2 regions of the Nocardia sp. NPDC051321 genome follow, and region 2 is predicted to be linked to the other one. Evidence: riboswitches for the same ligand, from Rfam matches in the RefSeq annotation. Region 2 holds a riboswitch; the other holds the start of a gene.
What was found. Region 2 has a riboswitch for thiamine pyrophosphate ahead of thiC (phosphomethylpyrimidine synthase ThiC). Riboswitches for the same ligand answer to the same signal wherever they lie in the genome.

Region 1 (4,210 bases), on a different contig from region 2:
GCCAGCCACCTGCTGCATACCGCTGAGAAAGTGTCCGACGTTCGGGTGCACGCGGCGTGGTATCGGCTCGCTTCGTTGGCGGATGAGTGGACGGATCTGATTGTGGGCGCGGTTCGAAAGGCTTAGTTGTGCGGTGGTGTCGGTCTGCACGAACAATCTTCGCGTCGAACGGGGAGAAAGCCCGGCAACCGGCCGATAGTGTCCGCGCAGACCGGGTCAGACCGCTAGCTCGGGTTCTCGCATCGACAATTGCCGCGCCGAGAACCACCGCATCCCCTTGGCCAGCAACGGCAGCATCAGCACCATCAGCAGCAGGCGCATGCTCTGCACGCAGGTGATCAGCGGCAGGTTGGCGTCCATCGACTCGGCGGTGGCCAGCACGGCGTTGATACCGCCCGGCGTGGTGGCCAGGTAGATGTCGGACAGCTCGAGGTCGACGAAGGTGGCGACCGCGAAGGCCAGGCCCGCGACGATGGCGGACAGCGCGACGATGGTGACCGTCATGCCGGGGATCATCCGGGCCATCTCGCGGACGACGGTCCTGGTGAAGCGGGTGCCGACCTCGAAGCCGATGAGCACGAACAGCAGGTCCTTGAACAGGTTCGTCGGCGCGTACCCGTGGCTGACGCCGAGGGCGGTGAGCACCGCGGTCATCAGCATCGGCCCGATCAGCGCCGGACTCGGCAGGCCGAGCCGCTTGCCGAGCTTGGTGCCGACGACGCAGAGCATGATCGCGATGGACAAACCGGCGACCTGGTCGCCGCGTCCGACGATCATCCAGAACGGCAGATCAGGATTGGTGACCGAGGCGCCGAGCGTGGCGTGTCCGCTGCTCAGGCTGTCGCCGCTGTTGTTCAGTAGCGCGCCGAGGGCGGGTGCGCTCACGGCGACCAGCGCGACCCGCAGGTACTGCATGAACGCCACCTGGCGTGGATCGGCGTCCATATCGTCGGCCACCGCCACCACCGCCGCGGAACCGCCCGCCAGCAGGCCGAGCGTCGCGGTCGGCAACTCGACGTGCGCGAAGCGGGCGAACACCACCGCGACCACCAAGCTGATCAACAGCGTCGCCACCGTCACCGCGAGCACCGGGATCAACGCCAATCCGATACTCGACAGCAGCGAGATTTCCAGATAGCTGCCCATCAGCACACCGAGCATGGACTGCACGCCGCACGACAGCTGCCGGGGCATCGGCGCGGGCAACTTCCCGGCCAACGCGAGGGCGCCGCCGACGACGATCGCGAGAATCATCTGCGGCGCGGGAAAATTCACCCGATCGAGCAACTCGGCCCCGGCAAGCACCGAGGTAAGCAGAGCTACCCAACCGATCACTTGCCTCCGAGTCATACTTCGTAATCCTGGTCCTAGACAGTGAACAGACCGTTACAACTCCGTTATCGCGGTTAACGACCGGTGTGATTCCGGCCGCAGCGCACCAATCCCCAGTTCAGAACGGACATTTCCTAAGCCCTGTGTTGGTCCGTACTTTGCCCGAGCTCCACGATACCGATTCGAGCGAACTCGCAGCTCACAGCTGCTCTCGTGCGGATCGCACAGACTGCTACACGGCCACGTGTACTATTCGCCCGAACCACCCCACCGCGGGAGCTCGGGCAAGGCCGGGCTGAGAGGGCGGACCCCAGCGCTTCGCCGACCGCATGAACCTGTCCGGGTAATGCCGGCGTAGGAAGAGCGTTTCGGTCATGTCTTCACCGACCCTGCACAACTCCGATCGGCACGAGGCTCCCTTCACCCTCGACGAACCCGCCCCGAAGGTGCTGTCTTTCTGGGATCAGAGCGCATTCTGGGCAAATCTGGGCGTCAGCCTCATCGCCTTCTCCGGCGCGTATACCGTGCTCGCGCCGAATTCCGATGGTGCACCGCAGATCTCCATTTCCGCGGGCATCCTCGCGATGATCGTCGGGACGGTCGTCGGCGGGCTGATGCTCGGCTTGGCCGCCGTGCCAGGCGCGAAGACCGGCAAACCGGCGATGGTCCTGTTGCGCGGCCTGTTCGGCGCGAAACTCAGTTATCTGCCAACCGTTTTGAACATCGCTCAGCTGATCGGCTGGGGCACCTTCGAATTGATCGTCATCGGCGACGCGGCCGACGAGCTGTTCGGTGGCGGCCCGCACTGGCTCTACGTGGTGGCCGCAGGCGTGCTCACCACGGTCCTGACGATCTGGCCGCTCGGCTCGGTGCGGATGCTGCGCCGGTTCGTCACGGTCGGCGTGGTGATCGCGCTGATCTGGTTCTACATCCAGTTCTTCCGGACCGGCCTGCCCGATCTGTCGGCCAATCCCGGCCCGCACGGCAGCGGCCCGTTCGGCGCGGACTGGAACCTCTTCTGGATCGCCACCGACGCGGCGCTCGCGGTGTCGATCTCCTGGGTGCCGGTCGCGGCCGACTACACCCGGCATTCGCGCAGCACCGGCACGGCGTTCGGCGCGGCGAGCGGGGCCTACGCGATCACCCAGATCGTGGCCTACACGCTCGGCCTGTTCGCGCTGGCCCGCGCCACCGGCGACGGCCAGTACTCGCCGTTCCTGCAGGTCAGCCTCGGCGGACTGTTCTTCTTCGTCTTCGTGTTGCGCGAGGCCGACCAGTCCTTCGCCAATGTGTACTCCACCGCCGTCTCGATCCAGAACCTCGCGCCGCGCATCGACCGGCGGATCCTGTCGATCGGCCTCGGCCTGCTGATCACGCTGCTGGCGCTGCGGCTGAACATGGCCAACTACTTCGGCTTCCTCGGCCTGATCGGTTCGGTGTTCGTGCCGCTGCTCGGCGTGCTCGTCGCCGACTTCTTCCTGCGTGCGAAGGGCGAGTGGAACACCTCCGACGACGCCCCGCCGCGCTGGGGCATGATCATCGCCTGGCTGGCCGGGCTCACGGTTTATCAACTCATCAATCCGGGCGATGCCGGCGTGTGGACCGACTTCTGGGTGAACGCGCAGGAGAAGCTGCACTTCACCAAGCAGGCGTGGATGAGTGCGTCACTGCTGTCGTTCCTCGCCGCGTTGGTGGTCGCGTGGGCGGTCGGACGGGTCGCGACACTGCGACAAGATCGGGTAGCGAGCGGCGCATCCGGCTAGCTGCTGCCACGATGGAGGGATGGGCGAGGTCCGGATCGGCACGTCAGGGTGGGTGTATCCGCCCTGGCGCGGGGTCTTCTATCCCAAGGGCGTGACGCAGAAGCGCGAGCTCGCGTACCTGTCGCAGCAGCTGAACAGCGTCGAGATCAACGGCTCGTTCTACGCGCTGCAGCGCCCGTCGAGCTATCAGAACTGGGCGAGTCAGACGCCGGACGATTTCGTGTTCGCGGTGAAGGGCAGCCGATTCATCACGCACATGAAGCGGTTGCGCGATGGCGACGAACTGCTGGCGAACTTCCTCGCCTCTGGACTGCTCGCCCTCGGCCGCAAACTCGGCCCGATCCTCTGGCAGCTGCCGCCGAACTTCCAGTTCGATCCGCAGGTGCTTGCGACCTTCTTCGGGCACCTCCCCCGCACCACCACGCAGGCCGTGGAAATAGCGAAACGGCATGACCATCGGGTGGATCCGGCCTACACGACCACCGACGCCGACCGTCCGCTGCGGCACGCATTGGAGATCCGGCACCCCAGCTTCGTCACACCCGAATTCACCGACTTGCTGACCAAGCACGAGATCGCGCTCGTAATCGCCGACGCCGCAGGCAAATTCCCGTTGATCGAGGAGGTCACCGCGGACTTCGTCTACATCCGGCTGCATGGGCATGACGAGTTGTACGTCAGCGGCTACACCGACGAGGGCCTCGACATGTGGGCCGAGAAAATCCGCACCTGGTCCACCGACCACGACGTCTACTGCTACTTCGACAACGACGCCAAGGTCATGGCCCCACGCGACGCCCGATCACTGCGTGCCCGTCTCGAATAGCCGGGGTCCACTCGGACCCCGACCGACATTCCTCGACAACAGATCTCGTGCGCACCTGGGTGCCACTGCCTCGCCGCCGGCCCGCCGACGGCCACGCACCTAGATCTGGCCTGAATTCGCGGAGAGGCGGCTGAGCGTCAGTGCCCGAACGTCCCTACGCTCAGGAAGCCGAGCAGATCGTGGCGGGTGATGACGCCGACCGGCTTGCCCTCCTCGACGACCATCAGCGCGTCGGTGTCCGAGAGCGCCTTGGTCGCGGCGGAGATCGGTTCGCCCGCGCCGATCAGCG
Region 2 (4,210 bases):
CACATACGTGTCAGTGATCACTGAGGATCCGCCCCACCGCGCCCGCCGCGCGGTGGCCGTGCTGGTGACGATGGCGTTTGCCATCGCCACCGTGCTGCTCACCGGCATAGTCACTCCCACGCCGGCAGCCGCGATGCCCTTGCCGCACGAAGATTCGTTCTACCAACCTCCCGAGGGATTCGAAGCTCAGGAGCCAGGCACTGTGCTGCGGTCACGCGAGGTACATCTTGCCGCTCTGACCGTGCTGCCGATCAATGTTCGCGCCTGGCAATTGCTCTATCGCACAACCGATCTCGATGAAAAGCCGACCGCAGCCGTCACCACCGTCGTGCTGCCGGCGGGCGCGGACCCGAACCGGTCCCGGCCGCTGGTTTCACTGCAGTTCTACTACGACAGCGCCAGCCTCGACTGCGCGCCGTCGTTCGTGCTTCAGCAAGGTTCCGGCTTAGCCGGACTCGAGGGCATCCACTCGCAGAGCGAGTTGATCGGGATCGCCGCACTGATCAGTCAAGGCTGGGCGATTTCCCTGCCCGACTACGAGGGCGTCAACGGACACCTCACGGTTCCGAAGGAACCCGGCTACCTGACCCTCGACGGCATTCGTGCGGCCGAGAGGTTCCAACCACTCGGCTTGGACGGCGCGAATACGCCGGTCGCGATGTGGGGATACTCGGGCGGCGGCATGGGTTCCGGCTGGGCAGCCGAGATGCAGCCGACCTACGCACCCGAGCTGAATGTGAAGGGGGTTGCGCTCGGTGCACCGACATCGGACGTGGTGTCGCTGCTGCATGTCAACGGATCTATGTTCTCCAGCCTGATCGGCATCGGGATTTCCTCGCTGCGCAAGGCGATCCCGAAGTTCAAGGAGGCCGCGGATCGGTATCTGACCCCGGAGGGTCAGGCGCTGATGGATCGGACCGAGCGAACATGCCTGCCGCGCAACGCCCTCACCCAGATGTTCGTGGACTACGGGCGACTGCTGACCATTCCGATTCCCGACTTCCTCCAGGTTCCCGAGATCAAGGAGGTCTTCGAGTCGACGGTGCTCGGCCGCAACATCCCCACCGCACCGATCTTCCTGTACCAAGGCGTCTTCGACGAGGCGGTGCCGGTGTGGACCAATGACCGGCTGGATCAGCAGTGGTGTGCGGGCGGCGCGTCCGTCATCTACAAGCGCGACCATCTCAGCGAGCATCTGAGCCTGCCGTCGCTCGGCATGGCCGACACGCTCAACTGGCTGAAGTCGCGGCTCGCCCCGAACGCCCCCGACCAGTTCGGCTGCCGCACCGACAACGTGGTGTCCATGCTGGCCGACTTCAACGCCCTGCTCACGCAGATCGAGATCAACCTGAACGCCACGTTCGGCGCACTGGGATTCCCGATCGGCCCACGCGAGCGCTGAGTTCCACGCCTGCCTGGCCCTCGACCGGAACCCTGGTCGAGGGCCAGGCTCATGTTTCTGTGGGCGGGCTCGTCCGATCATGGGGCGATCCCCAGGACATGCAGGTACTGTCGGGCCTGGAAAATTTCACACCGCCAACGGGGGCTCGCACCAGCGGGCTGAGAGGACGGCTAGGGCCGTCGACCGTATGAACCTGACCGGGTAATGCCGGCGTAGGGAGGAACAACCATGGCTACTGCTACGTCCAGCGACGGCTCCGAGATCATCGATACCGTCACCACCGGACCCATCGAAGGCAGTGTCAAGCACTACACCGAGGTAGACGGGCTGCGCATTCCGGTCCGTCGGGTCAATCTGACGAACGGCGAGCATTTCGACGTCTACGACACCTCCGGCCCGTACACCGACGACACAGCCCAGATCGACCTGGAGTCGGGCCTACCGAAATTGCGCGATACCTGGACCAAGCCCGAGGTCGACAGCCCGCCGACCCAGTTGGCCTGGGCCAGGCAGGGCATCATCACACCCGAGATGCGCTTCATCGCCGCCCGCGAGGGTGTGACACCCGAGCTGGTGCGCGACGAGGTCGCCCTCGGTCGCGCGGTGATTCCCGCCAACCACAAGCATCCGGAGCTCGAGCCGACCATTATCGGCAAGAAGTTCCTGGTGAAGATCAACGCGAACATCGGCAACTCGGCGGTCTCGTCCTCGATCGCCGAGGAGGTCGAGAAGATGGTGTGGGCCACCCGTTGGGGCGCCGACACCATCATGGACCTGTCCACCGGCAAGAACATCCACGAAACCCGCGAGTGGATCCTGCGCAACTCGCCCGTGCCGGTCGGCACCGTGCCGATCTACCAGGCGCTGGAGAAGGTGAACGGCGATCCGACCCTGCTCACCTGGGAGATCTACCGCGACACCGTGATCGAGCAGTGCGAGCAGGGTGTGGACTACATGACCGTGCACGCGGGCGTGCTGCTGCGCTATGTGCCGCTGACCGCCAAGCGGGTCACCGGCATCGTCTCGCGCGGCGGATCCATCATGGCCGCTTGGTGTTTGGCGCATCATCAGGAATCGTTCCTGTACACCCACTTCGCGGAGCTGTGCGAGATCCTGGCCAAGTACGACGTGACCTTTTCCCTTGGTGACGGCCTGCGGCCCGGCTCCATCGCCGACGCCAACGACGAGGCGCAGTTCGCCGAGTTGCGCACCCTCGGCGAGCTGACGAAGATCGCGAAATCCCATGGCGTGCAGGTGATGATCGAGGGACCGGGGCACGTGCCGATGCACAAGATCGTGGAGAACGTGCGGCTCGAGGAGGAGCTGTGCGAGGAGGCACCGTTCTACACCCTCGGCCCGCTCGCCACCGATATCGCGCCGGCGTATGACCACATCACCTCGGCCATCGGCGCCGCGATCATCGCGCAGGCGGGCACGGCCATGCTGTGCTACGTCACCCCGAAGGAACATCTCGGGCTGCCCAATCGGGACGACGTCAAGGTCGGTGTGATCACCTACAAGATCGCCGCGCACGCCGCCGACCTGGCCAAGGGACACCCGCACGCGCAGGACCGGGACAACGAATTGTCCAAGGCGCGTTTCGAATTCCGCTGGCGCGATCAGTTCGCGCTGTCGCTGGATCCGGACACGGCAAGGGCGTACCACGACGAAACGCTGCCCGCCGAGCCCGCCAAGACCGCGCACTTCTGCTCCATGTGCGGGCCGAAGTTCTGCTCGATGCGCATCTCCGCGGACGTCCGCGAGTACGCCGCGCGCAACCAGCTCACCGACGTGGAAGCGATCGAGGCCGGGATGGCGGAGAAGTCCGCCGAGTTCGCCGACAGCGGCAACGCGGTCTATCTGCCGATCGTCACGTAGCCCCAGTTCGGCTGTCCAGCAACGAATCCGGTTCCCGCACCCCCATGCGTGCGGGAACCGGTCGTTTCAATCCCCGCGCATGATCTCGAGCAGTGACTCGAGCGGATCGGCGGGGACGACTTCCATCCGATCGCCGCTGCCGCGGATGGTTGCGGCGATATCGACGGTGATGCGGTTGCGCCACCAGTAGATCGAGCGGCTGACCGGCCTCGACTCGGCCTCCCCCGCAACCAGCAGCTGGGCGAGCAGGCTGGTGCCCGCGAAAACGGTCGGCCCGGTGATCGGGTGGACAAGCAGGTGGGTGTGGCCCGGGATGACGAGCAGCGCGCCCCATGGCCCTACCACCGGATAGTCGTCGAGCCAGCGCACGTGCGCGGTGACGAAATCGGAAGCACCGTAGAGCATGTGGATGTCGGCGTCGTCCATGCCATCGATCTCGGTGGCAAGCAGATCGAGCCCGCCGTCCGCCCTGGTGTTGCGCTCGGCGATCTCGAACAGATCGGATTCCGTTGCACCCCAACACTTCGCGTTGGTGTAGGTCACCGGCGTCACGATGTCGCCGAAGTCGATCAGCACCCGCTGCAGCAGCCCGGGCGCGACCAGTCGCCGCACATCGTTGATCAGTCCTTTCGTGCGCGCCGAGCAGAGCCTGGTCCGCAGCAGCGTGCGCACGGACTCCAGCCGAGACATATCGAGATGCCCGGCGGCCAGGTCGGCGATCTGCATATCCAATCGATCGCCGACAAGCGTTGCCCACAGCTGCCGTGGCGCGCGAGCGACCCGCCGCTCCAGCCGAGTACACGGGAGCACGATCCGACCGGCCCCTCGGCCCGAGAGCACGAATTCCCCGTCGGATTCCGCACACCCGTACCCATGCCGCACCGCAACCTCATTGACCAGCAATTTCAACAGACCCGAAGACGACTCGCG

Region 1: another riboswitch for thiamine pyrophosphate. It lies ahead of ACIA8C_RS02065 (purine-cytosine permease family protein); the one in region 2 lies ahead of thiC (phosphomethylpyrimidine synthase ThiC).

Annotation. Positions count from the first base shown of each region.
Region 1 covers NZ_JBITEM010000001.1:447,294-451,503, reverse strand. Annotated here, with positions in the region: gene ACIA8C_RS02075 (DUF4254 domain-containing protein) at 1-126, shown strand, start outside; gene ACIA8C_RS02070 (AbrB family transcriptional regulator) at 217-1,350, opposite strand; TPP riboswitch at 1,595-1,710, shown strand; gene ACIA8C_RS02065 (purine-cytosine permease family protein) at 1,707-3,095, shown strand; gene ACIA8C_RS02060 (DUF72 domain-containing protein) at 3,115-3,921, shown strand; gene ACIA8C_RS02055 (cystathionine beta-synthase) at 4,059-4,210, opposite strand, start outside.
Region 2 covers NZ_JBITEM010000013.1:35,347-39,556, reverse strand. Annotated here, with positions in the region: gene ACIA8C_RS29785 (lipase family protein) at 8-1,402, shown strand; TPP riboswitch at 1,530-1,638, shown strand; gene thiC (phosphomethylpyrimidine synthase ThiC) at 1,631-3,280, shown strand; gene ACIA8C_RS29775 (hypothetical protein) at 3,347-4,210, opposite strand, start outside.